2 regions of the Pedobacter sp. 22226 genome follow, and region 1 is predicted to be linked to the other one. Evidence: riboswitches for the same ligand, from Rfam matches in the RefSeq annotation. Region 1 holds a riboswitch; the other holds the start of a gene.

Region 1 (10,018 bases):
AGAACCGTCAGCGAAAGCTTGAAAGACTGGTAATTGGCCGCAAGCAGCAGGAAGATCACCAATATCGCAAAAGCAAGTCCGCCCTGAAGAGAAGATAGTGTTTCAGTCAACAGGCTCGACATACCTTTCACTTCAGCAGTTAGTCCCTTAGGAGGCGTGCCTACGGACTTTAGTGCCTTTTCTACATCAGCAGTTGCCGTTCCAAGATCCTTTTTATAAATGTTTGCGCTCACGGTCAGAAAGCGTCTTGGCCCGGAGCGGTCATATTCTCCTGGAAGGTAACTGGTATTGAAAGTAGCGATGTCGCCCAGTACCGGACTGCTCTGCCCTTTAACCAAAGGAATTTCTTTGAGCTCATCCATTGTATTCATGACATACTCTGGAACCTGTACCTGTACCTGGTAGGTATAGGCGGTTTTTTCATCGAGCCATTGGTTCTTCTCAGTAAATCGGCTGGATGAGGTACTTGCAGTAACTGACCTTGCGATATCAACCACGTTCAGCCCAAACTGCGCCGCCTTTAATCTATCAAGGGTAATAGAAACCACGGGAATGTGCAGGGGTTGAGCAATCTGGATATCACGGAGGTAATCTATTTTTTTAAGTTTAGAGAGCACCTTATTAGCGTAAGACTCGATCTGGTCCATATCTTTTCCTGCTACTCTGATCTCAATAGGAGTTGCAGCGCCTTGGCTCATAATCTTTTCGGTCATGTCAATCGGCTCAAAGGTGATACGTAGGTCAGGAAGTTTATAAGCGATGTTCTTTCTCAGCGCATCTTTCAGCTCATCCATATTTACCTTATAATCTTCATCAAGGTTCACCTGAAGCACAGCCTCATGGGTACCGGTATTGAAGATATATAAGTTACTTGTTCCGTAACTACTCGGAATAAGCCCAACGTATCCCGAACTAACTGCGATATGGTTATCTACTGTCTGATTGATAATGGAAAGTACCTGCTTAAATTTCTCCTCGGTGCGCTCTAATCTGGTACCGTCCGGCGCTTTGATGCGTATCTGGAACTGTCCGTTGTTGAGCTTTGGCATCATATCCTTTCCAATAAAAACAAATCCCAGTCCTGCAAGAGAAATGACCAGAACTAAATAAATCCCGACAATACCTTTTTTCATCGGCATCCACCGCTGGATGATTGCCATAAACCGCACCTTCACCCTTTCAAAGAAATCATTTTTTTCCGGTTCATCCTTTTCATTTTGCAGATGCTTTTCTACCTGCTCTCCTTGCCTCTCGTCCAGGGCCTCTCCTGCATGAGCATGGATCTTACCATGGTCATAGTGCTGGTAACGTTCTTCGTTTATCATCCAGTTGGATAGAATGGGAACTAAGGTCTGGGCCACGATGAAAGAGACAACCATGGTGAAGCCAATCGAAAGGGATAGTGGCAAAAACATCGCCTTTGGTATACCGTTCATCATAAAAGATGGTGCAAATACTGCCAGAATACACAGCAGGATGAGCAGCAGCGGGAATGCGATTTCTTCACAGGCATCGTAAATGGCTTCGCGTTTGGGCTTGCCCATTTCCAGGTGCTGATGGATATTTTCGATCGTCACCGTTGCCTGATCGACCAGGATCCCTATTGCAAGTGCCAGACCGCTCAAGGTCATGATATTTATGGTCTGACCGAACATGCCTAGTAAAAGCACCCCAATTAAAATCGATACCGGAATGGTGATCACCACGATAAGACTGCTTCGCAGATCACGCAGGAATAGCAACACCATTAGGCCCGTTAATAGTGCACCAAGACCACCTTCAGTGATCAGGCTTTTTACCGAGTTGATAACGGCAACAGACTGGTCAAATTCATAAGAGATGTGGACATCGTCCGGCAAGAGGCTCTGCATTTCGGGGATTTTGGCCTTTAAGGACTTTACCACTGACCAAGTCGAGGCGTCTGCTGTTTTGACCACAGGAATATACACAGACCGTTTCCCGTTGATCAATGCATAATCCACGGTAACATCCGCTGCATCGGCAACCCTTGCCACATCCCTTACCAATATTGAAACGCCGTTTTTTGTAGCTATTGGAATGTTGTTGAATTCATCGACCGTTTTAACCAGGGAGTTCATAGAGGTCACCATCATGGTATTGTCCAACCTTAGATTTCCCGAAGGAGACATGACATTGAACTTGGATAAAGCCCCTACCACCTCGTCCGGAGTCAGATTATAACTCCTTAATTTGCTCGGATCTACACTAATGGTAATCGAGCGGGAATTGGCACCGAATGGCGGTGGCGCTGAAAGCCCTGCGACAGAGGAAAACATGGGCCTGATACGCGTTGCCGCCATATCATAGATTTCTTTCAGACTGCGGGATTTGGCCGAGAGTACAAGCTGGCCTACTGGCAGTGAAGAGGCATCAAAGCGGACCACCTGCGGAGGCAAAGCGCCTGGAGGGAAGAACTTCATGGCCCGGTTAACCTGCAAGGCAACCTGGGCAGAAGCCTCTGCCATATTGGTGCTTTCATAAAAACTCAGCTTTAGCATCGTCAAACCCTGAATGTTTTTGGCGGTAATATTCTTAACGCCATTAACATAAAGAAACTGATCCTGTAGACGAGTGGAGAAGAAGCCCTCCATCTGTTGTGGAGACATACCTCCGTAGGATTCAATAACATATATTGTCGGCGAATTAAGCTGGGGGAAAATATCTATTGGGATCTTCAGCGCACTGAGAACTGCAAAGAGCAGTAAACTCGCGGTGATCACCACTGTTGTAATCGGCTTTTTCAGGGCCGAGGTAACCATTGACATATCTTTATTATTTTAATGTGTTTAACAGTGAATCTACTTGGTTGGTGGCGATAGCCTTTTGAAAAAGCGCCCGGATGTACAGATATTTTGCGTTGACAAAATCGGTTTCTGCACGGTAAAGGATGGTCAGGGCTGCATTGAGCTCAATGATGTCGGTCAGCCCGTTCTTATAAAGCGAGAGCTTCTGGCGATACCCTGCGGCCGCTGCCTTTAGCTGGTTTGGTATTTCATCGAGTCTTTTATGCGCGGTACTGATCTCAAGGCCTGCCTGAAGGGCGGCATTTGATAACATTAGCCGCTCCTGCTGTAGTTCCTTTAAGTAAAAATTGCTACTGGCCTTTTGGGTCCTAAGCTTCAACTGACGCCTGCGCAGATCAAATAAGTTATAACTGATCCCTACGCCCACGAGGTAATTTTCCCGTTGCCATTCCAAGCCATTCGAGAGACTGTTGAAATTATCATTGGCATCAATGCTTGATCCCCTTGACCAGGCAGCAGCTTGCAGGCTTACCTTTGGATTATAGGCTTTTTTGACCAGGTTTTCCTTCTCAACGCTGCTTAGATAATTGCTTTTGTAGAAATCAAGCAGCGGATGGCTTGAACTGTCGGTCAACTTTACCGATAGGTTTACCTCAAGCGATTTTAGCCGATCCAGGATCGTACTGTCAGCGACAATACTTTCCGGATTTAGCCCGCTGATTGCTGCAATGTCGAGCTGAACCTGTCTGTAGGTATTGTCCATTTCAATATAGTTCAATCTTGATTTGGAGAGTTCGGCCCCTGCGATACTGGTATCCACACCCGGACGCACACCGCTTCTGGCAAGGGATAAAATCGAACGGTTGATCTGCTCATTGCGACTGATATTGCTTGCTTGAATGGATAGCATGTCCTGAAGCTTTAGTAGACTCAGGTAATCATCAATAGCGATGGCCCTTGTCTGGTATCGGCGCTGGGCAAACTTGGATCGTTCAACGACAAGTTCTGATTTGGCGACTGCATTCTGAGCTTTATAGGCACCAAAATTATAGACCTCCCAATCAAGGGAGACAATACCAAGATTAGTAAGTGTAGCCTTGGTAGTGCTTTCAGTCCTAACACCTCTGGAATTGGAAGGAACAATACCAAAGGCCATGTATGGCCCTGCAACATTATTGTTTGAGCCCAGATCTGCCTGATAATTAAGCTTCAGATTTGGAAGGGCATTCGCCGCGGTCTCTCTTAACTGGGCGGCACGTATATCAACTGTTGCTGAATCAGCGGCCAGTGAAGGTGAAAAAGCGGTCACGTGATCGATCAGATCAACGATCCCGATGGGCTTTGGGGAGGTTTGGGCATGGCTTTCCAGCCCCATATATAAAAGTGGGAACAAACAGAAAATCTGTTTAATACGGATCATGTCTTTAAATTAAAATTTAAGGAAAAAGATTTGACGGACGTCTTGGACAGGAAACACGGTGATTAACCGGCCGTCGTCACTTCATCATTTGAAGGACCTGTCAATAAAAGAAAATTGAGATAAATCTCAGATCCGAAAGACCTGGTTGGAAATATAAATTGGGACTGATCCGGCAATCCTGTATCTGATCTCAAGAAAATACCTGTTTAGGTTAGAGGCTAAAAGCGAAAGCCCCAAAAATAAGATGACGCCGATAAGAAAAGCTTCCAAAACAGGAAGCACGGTTTTCTTGCGTTCATCAAGGATACACTTAAATTGTCTGGTAATTTTTGAATCCTTTCCAAGCGGAGAAAAGCTACCTTTGTACTGCGCAGCTGATTTTATTCCCCGGGCGGACTCTAAAAGGGAGAGGTTGGATAAAAAAAAGATATTGCCCAAAGAGATAATCAGGTACAGCAAGACGACTCCAATTATAGAGCAATTTGGTACCTGCTTAACTTTCAAACCCTTCAAATTTAACAACCTAAATATATAGGCGCTAAAATCTGCATTAATCTAAAAAGATGAGAGGATAAACCGCAACAAAACCGTTACAAAATATCAACAAATATTAGGTTACGATATTTCTCACCCTACTTTCGATTGTCATCGAATAATTTCTTTTTCCTATACTGTCCCTCCATCTTGTTGTTCAAAACTTTATCAAAATTAACCACAGCTTCACAATGCTCAAAAAGGGTCGAACTTCCGCGGGTTGACCCTACTAAGTGGCAATATGAGGCATCTAAAAAGTATGCCTCTTATTTTTTAAACATTAAGAACTTGAAAATAAGTCACTTACAATAGATTAAATTGAATTTTTCGGTTCGAACTTTTTAGAATTTTCCCTAAAATTAAGATATACCGCAACTATTTATAAAACACCAATTGTCTAGACATCAGTGTTGAACTCCATAAACTGCTATCTAATTAGCCAAATAAGCATGTGGATTAGTTTCAATTGCGAACATCGATCAGCTTGAATATTATTCAATTATAGGATAAACGGGGGGAAATCCGTTTGGTCTAAATTTTTTTACAATTATGCGCAAATGCCATGTAGCTTGCATTTAATTTAGAAGGTACATACCCTCGGTTTAACAACGTGATTGATTTAACACCGCCATTGAAATGAAATTTGTATTTTTTGTTTTTTGAAATAATTTGATGAAGCGGGAATTGAAAGTTCATGCATTATTTAATGCATTCCTCAACTCGCATCTAGCCTTCATTTTCATAGAATTCGAATTATCAAGTACTCATCATCAAAAACTGAAATTCTTATTTGAATAATGGAATGAGTTTATGAGAATCATATCCTAAAAAACCCATTTTTTTAAGGCTAGAGAAAGGACATACCAAGAACAACCTCAAACCTTGGTAAATATCAAATAATGAGGGAATAATGAAAATAAAATGAATGGAATAAATTTGCCTATTTATAAAAATGAAAGGGCAACTAGAATGCTGCCCTTAATCAATTAATGCTCACGGTGATTGGCATCTTAAGCAGCTACTCCTGTCATTCTTCTGCATTCTTCCGCACAAGCCTTACAAGCATCTGCACATTCCTGACAATGCTGGGTATGATGATTACTACACTCATCTCCGCATTGCTGGCAAATATCTGCGCAAATACGGCAAATGTCTTGAGCAAAAGAGCTAGCCATACTCATCAATTGAGCGGCAGAGTAGCAGATGGCTGCACATTGCATATCAAGCTCAATACACCGCGCCATCATTTTCACGTCTTCTTCCTGAGTGCATGAACTTGCACAATGATTGCAAATTGAAGCACACTTTAAGCATGCATCAATACAGTTTTTCCATTCATGGTATCCCATAACTTTAATTTTTTAGGGTTATAAAAAAAATTCCTATATAGATAACATGGTTATTTCCAGGCGGTTTCATTTTGTTTAAGAAAAGCTTTAATCCCGTGATATGATGCTTGTTTAAACGGTAGAAGAATAAGAAACTGGTTCTCGTATTCAAATAAGGAGGAATAGTGATAAATTAAATTCTCAACACCTACTTTAAGATTTTGCACATCATTTTATTAGTATTATATTTGCAATACGGAAATGGTGTCCTTCCGATTCAACCGCTTTTTTCAAAAGCTGATGGCGCCTACAATAGAAATTCCAGCAGGTAATAAAATCTGCCGGTCAAAGTATTGTAGGTGAAAAAATTAAAAATAAATTCTCAACTCTTATTGCTGGCAGCTATCTTAATTGCGCTTGTCTTACTTTGTCTGTCTGCCAAAGTGAGATCAGTGTTAGCAATGGTCCTGCCGGTTGAAACTGAATGGTTCTTGTGGATAAATCAGCACCATAATGCATTCTGGGATACGATCATGTACTGGGCCAGTGATAAGCGTTTTTGGCTTCCTTTTTATGCCTTCATTATTTATTGCCTCTTCCAGAATTTCTGCAAAAAAATTTGGCAGGTTCTTATTACCATTGCGCTACTAGTTGCTAGTGCAGATCAGATTGCTTCAGGACTGATTAAAAACACCGTTAAGCGTCTACGCCCTTCCCATGAACCGAATCTAACTACGATCATTCATTTAAGTAAAGCAGGTGCGGGTGGGATGTATGGATGGCCATCCGCTCTTTCATCACCTATCTTCAAAAGCATTCTTTCCGCTGGTTCGGCATTTACCGGATCATTGCCGGAGCAACGGTTCTTGTACTCATTTACTTTGGAATTATTCAATAACGGAAAATTAACATAAAACTATGTGGTGGATCTACGCGCTATTATCAGCTTTCTTTGCTTCCCTTACGGCCATCTTTGCAAAAGTCGGCGTAACCAATGTCAATTCTGATTTGGCTACTGCCATACGAACGGTGGTAATACTGATTGTAGCCTGGGGGATCGTAATGGCCAGAGGCGAACTTAAAGGAATTACGGAACTGTCAAAGCATAACCTGCTATTTCTTTTTTTATCTGGCCTTGCCACCGGCTTGTCCTGGATATTCTACTACAAGGCTTTGCAGATCGGGAAAGTGTCCCAGGTCGCCCCTGTTGATAAGTTGAGTGTTGCCCTAACTATTATACTTGCAATGGTGTTCCTGAAAGAAGCTCTTACCCTGAAAGTATTCTTTGGTGCCCTGCTGATCATTGGGGGAACACTGGTTTTGATCTTTTGAGAAACTCAATTATTTGTAAGCAACCGAAATACTAAAAATCAATATAAAACAAAAAACTATGAAATTAACTAAAATTCATGCCCGTGAAATTTTGGATTCCAGGGGCAATCCGACAGTAGAAGTAGAAGTCACTCTTAACGGAACAACAGCAAGGGGTATTTCTCCATCCGGGGCAAGTACGGGTGAAAAAGAAGCCGTAGAGCTTAGAGATGGTGATCCAGAGCGCTATAATGGTAAAGGCGTGGAAAAAGCAGTAAAAGGGATTAACGTCGAAGTCGGCAAATCAGTCACCGGCTTATCCTTTGAGGGTCAGCAGGCCTTCGATGATCATATAATTGGTCTGGATGGAACCGAGAATAAATCAAGGCTCGGCGCAAATGCGATGCTTGCGGCCTCAATCGCCTTCGCCCGGGCTTCGGCCGTTGCAAAAGGGATTCCCTTGTATAGGCAGCTAGTGGAAAGGGAAGGTTACGTAATGCCCGTACCGTGCATGAATGTCATTAATGGGGGAAGGCATTCTGATAACAACATCGATTTTCAGGAATTTATGATTGCCCCTCATAACGCCCCCTCGTTTAAGGAAAGTATCCGTATGGGCGAAGCTGTTTTTCATTCCCTGAGAAGTCTGCTAAAAGCGAAAGGCTATTATACCGGAGTTGGTGACGAAGGTGGGTTTGCGCCAAATCTGAGTTCTAATGAGGAAGCCGTCCAAATCATCATGGAAGCGATACATATTGCCGGTTTTGCTCCAGGCAAGGATATTTCCCTTTGTCTTGACCCAGCGACCAGCGAAATGTGGAATAATGGAAAATATGAATTTTATAAAAGTTCTAAAGAACGGATCACAACAGATGAAATGATTGGCTTTTGGGAAGGATGGTTAAAAGAGTACCCAATTATCCTGTTGGAAGACGGGTTGGGCGAAAACGATTGGGAGGGATGGAAAAAGCTGACCAGCCTTTTGGGAGACAAAGTGGAATTGGTTGGAGATGATATATTCTGCACCAACCCGAGTATTATCCAGCAGGGAATCGACCAGGGCATTGCAAACAGCGTACTGATTAAATTGAACCAGATCGGTACAGTTTCCGAAACGCTAAAGGCCGTAGAACTAGCCCAAAAAAACGGTTACAATTGCTTTATTTCTCACCGCAGTGGTGAAACTGAAGACACGACAATTGCGGATCTGGTTGTCGCTACCGGTGCGGGGCACATCAAAACAGGAAGTGGCTGCCGCTCTGAAAGGGTATCTAAATTTAACCAGTTGCTTCGGATAGAAGAAGAACTTGGTGATAGGGCATCATTTGCAGGAATCAATACTTTTTATAAAAAATTATAAATCAGCCGCTAACCTACAATGAAACATAATAAATTTTTATTTGAACACCTTTCGGTTTTTAAATATGCGGTTCGATGGACGCTGCTTATACTTCCTGTTGCCATTGCAATAGGAAGTATGGTTGCCTTGTTCCTTTGGCTGCTAGGCTGGGCCATTCACTTTCGCTTTCAGCATACCTGTCTCATTTTTCTGCTACCTTTAGCAGGTATTGTGATCCACCTGATTTATCAGTCAGTTGGTAGGTCCTCAGAAAAAGGAAATAACCTGATCATGGATGAAATCCATAGGCCGGGTGGTGGAGTGCCCAGGCAGATGGCGCCAGTAATCTTAATAACTACAGTGATTACCCATTTGTTTGGCGGATCGGCTGGAAGAGAGGGAACCGCGGTACAAATCGGAGGAAGCATCGCAGGAATGTTTAGCCGCTGGTTTAAGCTAAATGAGGTAGACACCAAGATGCTCCTTACCGCGGGAATTGCAGCCGGGTTTGGGGCGGTGTTCGGAACACCGCTCACCGGTGCCATATTTGCAATGGAAGTTCTGGCCATTGGAAGAATAGAGTACAAGGCTTTACTTCCCGCATTAATTGCCAGCGTGCTTGGTGATCTTACTGTCTCTGCCTGGGGCATCCATCATACCGCTTATCACATCGATCTCATAGAGAAAAGTGCCTACTTTCTATCTGAATACCTGCCGGTAAACCTACTCCTGCTTAGTAAGGTTATTCTAGCATCCACATTGTTTGGTCTGGCCAGCTACCTGTTTGCTGTAATGGTGCATGAGATCAAGGCCTTTTTTTCTAAAGTATGTAAGATCCAGTGGCTTATTCCTGTTATCGGTGGTCTGATTATTATAGGCTTGACTTACGCCATCGGGAAACCGGATTACTTAAGTTTGGGCGTGGATAGCGAATACCAAGGAGCCGTTACAATTCCCTCTGCTTTTCAGCCTGGTGGAGCAGATACTTGGAGCTGGTTATGGAAGACCATTTACACAACTTTAACATTAGGAACTGGATTTAAAGGTGGTGAGGTAACGCCTTTGTTTTATATTGGCGCAACATTAGGCAATGCACTTTCGACCTTATTAAATGCTCCAGTTAGTTTGTTTGCTGCCCTTGGATTTATTGCTGTTTTTGCTGGTGCAACGAATACACCCCTTGCCTGTACGATTATGGGTATAGAACTTTTTGGTAGTGAATACACCATGTTTTTTGCGGTAGCCTGTTTTACAGCCTATTTTTTCAGTGGCCATTCAGGTATATATTCTTCACAGCGTATTGCGGTACCCAAAATATTTA
Region 2 (10,018 bases), on a different contig from region 1:
TATTTGGAGTTTTTCTTAAAATAAATTTGCAATTGTGGTAAACCTAGAATACGAGCGGAGTGGCAACGTAGTCGAGAGATCTGTATTGAGATAGATCTCTCCAGCAAATCGTCACCCTGAACTTGTTTCAGGGGCTTCATGCAAGATAGATCTCTCCATTTCACTGCGCTTCAGTCGAGATGACGAGATTAATTCTGCGTCGATAAGCAAAATCAGCGGGAAACAACAGAATTAGGGTTTCCCGCTGATTTAAAAATATCGCAGATGCATCCCGCAAAACGCTTTACGCTAATCGCCATCCACTACCTCCTCCTCAACAGCAAATGCTTAGGCGACCCAAAAGTCTGCGATTTGTAAATCCCGGTATGGCCCGAAAATAAGTAAGCCATGACACAGGCCAGTGCAATATAAATCCCCGATGCAGTACCAAAAAGCTCTACACCCATAAAAATGCAGGCCAAGGGAGTGTTTGCTGCGCCGGCAAATACTGCTACAAAACCCATTCCGGCCAGTAAGCCAAAAGGTAAAGGGATAAATAAACTTAAGAAACTACCTAATGTAGCCCCAATAAAGAAAAGTGGAGTTACTTCGCCACCTTTAAAACCAGCACCCAGGGTAAGTGCGGTTAAAAACAATTTAATAGCGAAAGTATAATAAGCTTCTTGTTGGGTAAATGCTTCTGATATAACTGGAATGCCCAGGCCAATATAACGTGTATTACCAATCAGATAAATAATTCCGATTAAAATAATACCGCCCACGAATGGCCTTAAAGGCGGATATTTAATTTTTCCAAAAAGCCTGGTCAAACCATGGTTTAAAGCAGAAAAACTTCTGGCGGTAAGTCCGAATAATATTCCGGCACCTAAAGATAGCAATAAATTAACCGAGCCTATTTCTGGTACAGCAGCAATAGCATAATGTGTATGACCAACGCCCCATGCCTTGCAGGCATAGTCGGCAATAACTGCCGTAATAAAGGAGGGTAGGATAGCGCTATAGGTTATACTCCCCACAACAAAAACTTCCAGTCCAAATACTGCTCCGGCCAATGGTGTGCCGAAAACAGAGGCAAAACCTGCACTAATTCCACAAATAAGGATTATTTTTCTGTCCCTTGCTTTCAGTTTTAATAATTTCGTAAACTGATCGGCAAATGCTCCGCCAATTTGTACTGCTGTACCTTCTCTACCCGCCGAGCCGCCGAATAAATGGGTAATAATAGTACCCGCAAAAATGAGCGGTGCCATAATAATCGGGATTACTTTTTTAGGCGATTGGAGTTCTTCAATTAAAAGGTTATTCCCTTTAACCACCGATGCTCCCCAATAATGATAGGTCAGGCCAATCATTAAGCCTGCAAGGGGCAAAAAGGCAATTATCCAAAGGTGTTGCTCGCGGTAATTGGTTGCCCAGGTTAAAGTGCTTAGAAACAGGGCAGAGGCAGAGCCGATAATAACTCCCAATAGGGCAGAAATCAGTAACCATTTTAAGGTGCTTAATAAAAGTAATCCAAAATCGAAACGGATGAAATTTTTAGCAGACAGAAGAAATCCTTCTGTTAATTTTTTAACAGGCATTTTAAATCAATTTTAAATAAAATCGTAGGAGTCATCAGCCTGTCTGGCGGTTTTGGCGGCACCCCATCGCCATCGTTTCAAATGTATAAAATTTAGTCATTTGTTACAAAATCTTTATCACCTTTGTGCAGCTAACTTCAAACCATGGATTTCACACCAGAAATAAAAGATAAACTACACCAACTACAAGAAAAGTACACGGCAATGGGGCAGGATATGGCTTCTTACCTCGACGGATTGTTGTATGCCGATTTCCTAACCTACTGGGATTATATCCACTTAGATACTTTATTAAGCCTGCAAAGTCCGAAAACACCATTTCCTGATGAAGAAATTTTCATCATGTACCACCAGATCACCGAGCTTTATTTTAAGCTTGCACTGCATGAATGTACGCAGATTGCTGAACATGAAAATTTAACTGTCGAATTTTTTACCGCACGCGTAAAACGGATCAATGCTTATTTTAATGCCTTAACCACTTCTTTTGAGGTGATGGTTGATGGGATGGAAAAAGAACAGTTTTTAAAGTTTCGTATGTCGCTGTTACCTGCCAGCGGTTTCCAGTCCGGTCAGTATAGAATGATCGAAATCTGTGCGACTGATTTTATTCGTTTGGTAGATAAATCGAAACGCGAAGAATTAAGTACAGCAACCATAGAAGAACAATTTGAAAATATCTACTGGAAATTCGGCGCAACAGAACTGGCCTCGGGCAAGCAGACTTTAACTTTAAAACAGTTTATTAAAAAATATGCTGCTCAATTTTTACAGCTGGCGAAAGATCGTTCTTTAACCAATTTTTCGTCACTATACCATCAGTTACAGGCCAATGGAGCAGATGTTACGGCTCTTGCTGAAGAATTACGCAAGCTGGATCTGTATGTAAATGTAGAATGGCCATTGTCGCATTATAAATCAGCCGTGCGCTATTTGGAAAAAGATCCTGTTGATGTTGCAGCAACCGGTGGAACCAACTGGCAGAAATATTTGCCTCCGCGTTTTCAAAAAAGAATTTTTTATCCCTTCTTATGGACTGATGAACAGATGGAAGAATGGGGTAAGGGTTGGGTGCTTAGTGTACTTAAAACACTCAAAAACAAAGATTAATATTATAAAAAGCTATTAAAAAAGGCTGTTTTTTACTAATTTGCGCGAAATAATTAATGATTGAATCAGAGAATGATAGAATGATTGAATTGCGTGATGCAAATCCATTCCTTCATTCAAAAATCAGTCATTCAAAATTAAACTAGTATGACCGAGACATTAGATATAAAAATCACTAAAGCAGACGAAACACGTTTAACTGTTACTGATTTTTCGCAATTACCGTTCGGTAAGGTTTTTACCGATCACATGTTTACTGCCGATTACGAAGATGGCGAATGGAAAAATTTACAGATTCTTCCATATGGCCCGATTCCGATGAGCCCTGCAATTTCTGCACTTCATTATGGCCAGGCAATTTTCGAAGGATTAAAAGCTTATCGCCAGCCTGATGGAAGAATCAGCGTGTTCCGTGCCGATAAAAACTTCGAACGTTTTAATAAATCGGCAGCAAGAATGTCGATGCCAACCATTCCCGAAGAAATTTTTATGCAGGGTTTGGCTGCCTTAATCAATGTTGATGAGCAATGGGTACCTAACCAGGAAGATTATGCATTGTATATCCGTCCGGTAATGTTCGCCATGGATCCGTATTTAGGAGTTAAAGCATCTGATACTTATAAATTTGCTTTATTAACTACTCCAACTGGTCCATATTACAGCAGCGCATTAAAAGTGAAGATTGAAACTGAATTTACACGTGCTGATGAAGGTGGCGTAGGTTTTGCCAAAACTGCCGGAAACTATGCTCGTTCATTATATCCGTTTGAGCAAGCTAAAAAAGAAGGTTACGATCAATTAATCTGGACAGATTCTGTAACCCATGAGTTTATTGAAGAGGCGGGAACTGCTAACCTGCTTTTTGTAATTAACGGTAAACTGGTTACCCCGTCTGTACGCAGTACCGTTTTAGATGGCGTTACACGCGATACCATTATTAAACTGGCAAAAGATGCCGGAGTGGAAGTTGAAGAGCGTAGGGTTTCTGTAAAAGAGGTAATTGAAGGCATTGAAAACGGTAGCTTAACCGAAGCTTTTGCTGCGGGAACTGCTGCTACAGTAACACATGTTGGCGAAATGGGCTACAATGGTCAGGTTTATAAATTAACTGATCCATCAACAAGACACATTTCTAATGGCATTGCTAAAAAATTAAACGATATCCGTTACGGTTTGGCGCCTGATGAATTTGGTTGGAACTGGGTTTTGTAATCTGAAACCTTATTAAAGATAGAACCCCGATGCAGAATGTGCATCGGGGTTTTGTTTTTTATTATCGTCATTTCGAGCGGAGTGCAACGCAGTCGGGAAATCTATCTCAAAATAGATCTCTCCGCTCCACTGCGTTTCGGTCGAGATGACAGCGCTTTATGAATGAACCATATTGCTTCTGACCTCAGATTTCGGCTTTCTGACTGCCTTATTTATCCAAAATCACCACACCTTTAGCTTCAAAAGCCATCTCCTTTTTAGGATCTGTAATTTTTGCTACTTCTTCAGGAGATTTTTTAGCATCTTCTGCATAATGACGTAAAGTTTCAACAGAAATGGTTTGTTTTTTGGCCAGGCCATCTAAAACTACTTTTTTTCCAACGATATCCATTGGCATAAAGAAGGCATAATCTTTAAAAGTTACCCGCATCGGATCGCCGTTTGGCATTTCCAACGTCATCCAGCAACCTTTTTTCTTGCACACATCTACTACCTTGCCTTCAATTTTCATATCCACAGTTTTCTTATCACCCATGGCAGCTTCCATTTTGGCGGCAGGTTTTACATCACCAGGTTTTACTTCTTCTCCAAATTTTTGACCAGTGTAAGCAGCCTGTGCAAATGCAAATGCTGTAAACAGGCAAAAGCTCAGGCTTAAAATGATTTTTTTCATCTCTTAGTGATTTATGATTATTCCATTGTTATCTTTTTCAAAGTTATTTAAAATTTTTCTAAATAGTGTTCCAAAAAAAATCCCCGTTAACATCCGTTAACGAGGAAAATCATCCCTATTTTCGTGTATATCACATCCTATGATGTACAACACGATATTATAGGCAAACCTGAATCCAAAAGTATCATTCTTGTTGCATTATGTTGTAATGCAATGGAAATCAGTTGTTTGTATGTTTTTGTTGATTTGGCTGTATGATGTTAAAACTGTGGAAATGGGGAACTTTATCACCAATGCTAAAAAATATGTTGAAATTTTTCCCCAATCTGGCTTAGCCGAAAACAAGACTAAATACTTCTTCTATCTTACTTACCGCTTTAATCTCAAGATTATATTTTTCTTTAGCGATTCCTTTTAAATTGTATTTGGATATATAAATCGTTTCGAAACCTAATTTATCTGCTTCAGCAATCCGTTGTTCAATGCGATTTACTGCCCTTATTTCTCCTGACAAACCAACTTCAGCCGCAAAACAATTCTTTGAGGAAACTGCAATGTCCTGTTGCGATGAAATAATGGCAATTAAAACTGCCAGATCGATGGCAGGATCTTCAACCCTGATTCCTCCGGCAATATTTAAAAAAACGTCTTGCGTGCTTAATCTAAAGCCACAGCGTTTTTCTAACACGGCTAAAAGCATGTTCATTCTCTTGGTATCAAAGCCTGTAGCAGAGCGTTGGGGCGTTCCGTAAGCAGCCGGACTCACTAAGGCCTGGGTTTCGATCAGCATTGGTCTGGCGCCTTCTAAAGTTGCAGCAATGGCAATGCCGCTTAATTCTTCATCACGTTGTGAGAGTAAAATTTCTGACGGATTAGATACTTCTCTTAAACCGCTACCCTGCATCTCGTAGATGCCCAGTTCTGCTGCAGCTCCAAAACGGTTTTTAATTGACCTCAAAATGCGGTAAACATGATGTCTGTCGCCTTCAAACTGCAAAACGGTGTCTACCATGTGTTCGAGTATTTTCGGGCCGGCAATGGCTCCGTCTTTGGTGATATGGCCAATTAAAAATACAGGCACTCCGGTTTCTTTGGCAAAACGAAGCAATTCTGCTGTACATTCCCGAACTTGCGATACACTTCCTGGTGTAGAATCGATATGGGCAGAATGCAAAGTCTGGATAGAATCGACCACCAAAATCTCAGGCTCCAGAATTTCGATCTGTTTAAAAATATTCTGTGTAGAAGTTTCGGTTAAAATATAACAGTTGGACGATGGATTTTCCTGAATCCTTTCGGCCCGCATTTTAATTTGCTGTTCGCTTTCTTCTCCAGAAATATACAGCAACTTTTTCCCTTTTATATTTAAGGCCAATTGCAGCATTAAGGTCGATTTACCAATACCCGGTTCTCCGCCAATTAATACTAAAGATCCTTCTACCAAACCGCCACCCAAAACACGGTCCAACTCTTTATCGCCCGTTAATATTCTTCGCTCAGTTGACGATTGGATTTCATCAACCTTGCTGGGCTTGCTTAATTTTCGACTTGTGGTATCACTTTTCCAGGTAGGTACTGATGCCGGGCTTTTTTCTACAATTTCTTCAACAAAAGTATTCCATTTATTGCATGACGGGCATTTGCCCAGCCATTTTGCCGATTCGTAGCCACAGCTCTGACAGAAATATGCGGTTTTTGATTTTGCCAATTGATTAAAATTTAAGATTACGAATTTAACCTTTCTTGTTGATAAACCCCACAGGTTTAAATCGGGGTTAATGTTATTTTTAATGAGGATAAAATTATGTTCTGTGGTTTTATATATGGGATGTCAGAATTATTAGAAAATTTAAGGGGGTGAGCCGGTCGGTAACTGCAGTCCCGCTATTTGTTCCAATCTTTTTAAACAACATGCTGTTGTGCTGAAGTACAAAGCATCTGTTTTATAGCCTGCAGCTGAAAAGGTTTAAGGGGCTGCAATTAAAAAGTATTTCCACTTCTATCGGGTTTATCATGTGAGTTTGTAGTTTAAAAAAATTTACAGCCTTTGTCCTCCTTTAAAATAAACCTGATAGAACGGAAAGCCCGCATTCCGGTTCTTTACCAATAAACCGGCACTGAATTGACATGGAGGAAGACTTGGAGGGATAGCAGGACTGCTGTACCCGAAATGTGCTGAACCCTGCTTTTCCCATAAAAATAGTGAACTCCGTTGGTCGGGATTTGTAATTTACAAAGGATTAAATTCCTTAGTTCGGAAGCAGGGATTGCAAATCCCGATTAACCTAAAGCAAAAAAGCCCGGATTTTTGGATCCGGGCTTCTGGTTAATGTTTTTAAGTTATAATTTAATCTCTTCGTCTTTAGCAGAGATAAAGTGAAACTCATTTAAATAGTACGATGATTGTGCCTTCACTTTAATCCACTGGCCATATTTAAAGAACCAGCGGCGCTGAAGGTTGAAAATGCCTTTTGTAATATAAGCTTCAATGTAAGGGTGTACGCAAAGGGTTACGCCTTTTTCATTCTGCTCTCTTAAAATATAATTAAGGTTGTTCTCAATATCATCCATTAAAACGATACTCGCTTTAATTTCTCCTGTCCCATCGCAGGCCGGGCATTTTTCTACCGTAACAATATTCATCTCCGGACGAACACGCTGCCGGGTAATCTGTACCAAACCAAATTTGCTCGGAGGCAGAATGGTGTGTTTGGCCCTATCCAATAACATCAGCTCACGCAAATAATCGAATAGCATTTTACGGTTTGTTGGTTTGTGCATATCGATAAAATCGATTACCACAATACCGCCCATATCGCGCAAGCGCAGTTGACGGGCAATTTCTTTAGCCGCCTCTTTGTTTACCTGTAAAGCGTTCTCTTCCTGATTTTCTTTACTGGCAGTACGGTTTCCACTGTTCACATCTATTACGTGCAGTGCTTCGGTATGCTCTACAACAAGGTAGGCGCCACCGGGTAAATTTACTGTTTTTCCGAAAGCATTTTTAATCTGCTTTTCTATCCCGAAGTGATCGAAGATGGGTTCTTTTTGCTTGTACAGTTTTACGATTTTTTCCATTTCAGGAGAAATATCGTGTACATAAGAACGGATATCATCGTACAACTCTGGTGTACTTACGTAAACGTTTGTAAAATCAGGGTTCAGAATATCACGTATTAACGTTGATGATCTGTCCATCTCTCCCCAAACTCTTTTTGAGGGTTCAGTAGAAGGTATTTTTTTAATGAAGTTTTCCCATTTAGCAATCAGATCCAAAAGATCTTTCTGCATTTCGGCAACTCCTCTGCCTTCAGAAACGGTTCTGATAATTACCCCAAAATTTTGGGGTTTAATACTCTCGATAATCTTTTTTAAACGATTACGTTCGGTATTACTTTTTATTTTTTTTGATACAGATATGGTATTGGAGAATGGCACCAGTACCACATACCTGCCGGCAATCGAAATGTCGGAACTTAAACGTGGTCCTTTAGTAGAAATTGGCTCTTTGGCAATTTGTACGGGTAGGAGCATGTTTTTGCTGAGCACATCAGAAATTTTGCCTGCCTTATTAATATCGGCTTCGAGCTTTAAATTATCTAATAATGTGCCTGTAACCGAGCCATTACGCTTGATCTTAGTTAGCTTAATTAAAGATTGCACCTGAGGGCCCAAATCAAAATAATGCAAAAAGGCATCTTTTTCATAACCAACATCCACGAAAGCAGCATTCAGGCCCGGCATAATTTTTTTAATGCGGCCCAAATAAATATCGCCTACGGCGTAGTTATTATTGATTTGTTCTTTGTGAAGCTCAACAAGTTGTTTGTCTTCAATCAACGCTATGGTAACTCCGGCAGGAGTCGAATTGATAATTAATTCTTTTACCAACAGCTACAGATTTAAGGCTTTCGCCTATTAACAAATGGATAGTAAATAAAAAACATTGATATAGCCAGAAAGATATACAATAAAAAAAATCATATAATTGTTTAAACCTCATAGTGTTTACTATGAGGTTTAACTGGCTTAATCAAAATAAGAAACTATTTTTTCTTATGTCTGTTTTTTCTTAAACGTTTTTTACGTTTGTGGGTAGCCATTTTATGTCTTTTTCTTTTTTTACCGCTTGGCATAGTTTTAAGTTTTAAATGTTTTTATTAATCTGTTAATTAATTTTTATTCTTTAGTTCAGCCACCTTCTTATCAATAAAAGATGATAAGGTTGGGTTAGCCGCTAATTTTTTGCTTGCTAAATAAGCATCTACTGCTTCTTTGTTTCTGCCTAAATTTTCTAAGGCGGTGCCTAAGTAGAAATAAGCTTCAGGCGTTGGTGCTTCTGCAATTACAGTTTTAAAACGTGGAATTGCTTTGTCAAACTGACCTGATTTGATAGAGAATAAGCCTAAATTCATATTCGCCTTAACATTTTTAGGTTCTTTAGCCACCACTTCGAGCAACATCGCAATACCTTGCATTGGTGCACCTAAGCCGTTTACTATTGTTACACCTAGGCCTGTTTTAGCTTCAATGTTTGCAGAGTCTTTCTCTAATGCATTTTTGTAAGATGTATTGGCTTTCTGCAATAAAGCAGGTTGTGCCAGGCTATCTTGTGTACTTTCAAAGGCTTTTATAAACTGGTTACCAGCTGCCAACCACGATTTTGCTGATGGTTCGCCCTGGGCAACAATTTCTAAATAAAGGGCAGACGGCGTAATTTGCTCCACATCATCCCATTTCTGGGCCAGTTGTTTTGCAACTTCGATCTTTTCTGCACCATTAGCACCTTTGTAGGTGTTTTCTAAAGCCGTAATATCTGTAGCCAGGTTTTTGTTGATTACATTTTTTGCAGCAGTAGATGATGTTTCGATGTTTAGTGCCGATGAAGAAGCAGCAGCTGCAGTACCGGCCATTGGACCGTTTGCAGGCATTTTGCCGTTTTCTTCAGTTGGTTTTACTAAACCCTTAATGTCTCTGGTAAATAGAAAGGCAACAAGCAATACAATCGCTCCAATAATGATGGTTTGTTTTGATCTGATGCTGCTATTCATAAATTAAGACTTAGGCTTCTACGTTAATTTTTTTTGAATTGCTTTTCACTTTGTCAACAAATACTTTTGCTGGTTTAAAGCTTGGAACAAAATGTTCCGGGATAATTATTGCAGTGTTTTTTGAGATATTTCTCGCAGTTTTTTGCGCTCTCTTTTTAACAACAAAGCTTCCGAAGCCCCTAACATATACATTTTCACCGCCAATCATGCTGGTTTTGATAACCTTGAAAAATGCCTCAACTGTTTCCTGTACATCAACCTTCTCAATTCCGGTTTTTGTTGATATTTCTGAAATAATATCTGCCTTAGTCATATTTTATTATTTATTATATTATGTGTTTTAATATTACTACTGTTTTGGGGTTGCAAAAGTATTGCTTTTTAATGAGATA

Evidence for each region. Region 1 has a riboswitch for fluoride ahead of ACTJKC_RS03625 (hypothetical protein). Riboswitches for the same ligand answer to the same signal wherever they lie in the genome.
Region 2: linked by a shared signal. The riboswitch ahead of ACTJKC_RS24040 (voltage-gated chloride channel family protein) and the one ahead of ACTJKC_RS03625 (hypothetical protein) in region 1 are both predicted to bind fluoride.

The regions. Positions count from the first base shown of each region.
Region 1 is NZ_JBQEPB010000002.1:39,952-49,969, reverse strand. Features, by position in the region: gene ACTJKC_RS03640 (efflux RND transporter permease subunit) at 1-2,786, opposite strand, end outside; gene ACTJKC_RS03635 (TolC family protein) at 2,794-4,185, opposite strand; gene ACTJKC_RS03630 (four-helix bundle copper-binding protein) at 5,730-5,894, opposite strand; fluoride riboswitch at 6,296-6,364, shown strand; gene ACTJKC_RS03625 (hypothetical protein) at 6,407-6,961, shown strand; gene ACTJKC_RS03620 (EamA family transporter) at 6,966-7,379, shown strand; gene eno (phosphopyruvate hydratase) at 7,438-8,718, shown strand; gene ACTJKC_RS03610 (voltage-gated chloride channel family protein) at 8,737-10,018, shown strand, end outside.
Region 2 is NZ_JBQEPB010000013.1:58-10,075, forward strand. Features, by position in the region: gene ACTJKC_RS24040 (voltage-gated chloride channel family protein) at 303-1,580, opposite strand; fluoride riboswitch at 1,599-1,660, opposite strand; gene ACTJKC_RS24045 (tryptophan 2,3-dioxygenase family protein) at 1,725-2,690, shown strand; gene ACTJKC_RS24050 (branched-chain amino acid aminotransferase) at 2,838-3,902, shown strand; gene ACTJKC_RS24055 (DUF4920 domain-containing protein) at 4,111-4,575, opposite strand; gene radA (DNA repair protein RadA) at 4,907-6,283, opposite strand; gene ACTJKC_RS24065 (Rne/Rng family ribonuclease) at 6,916-8,466, opposite strand; gene ACTJKC_RS24070 (tetratricopeptide repeat protein) at 8,748-9,626, opposite strand; gene ACTJKC_RS24075 (HU family DNA-binding protein) at 9,637-9,939, opposite strand.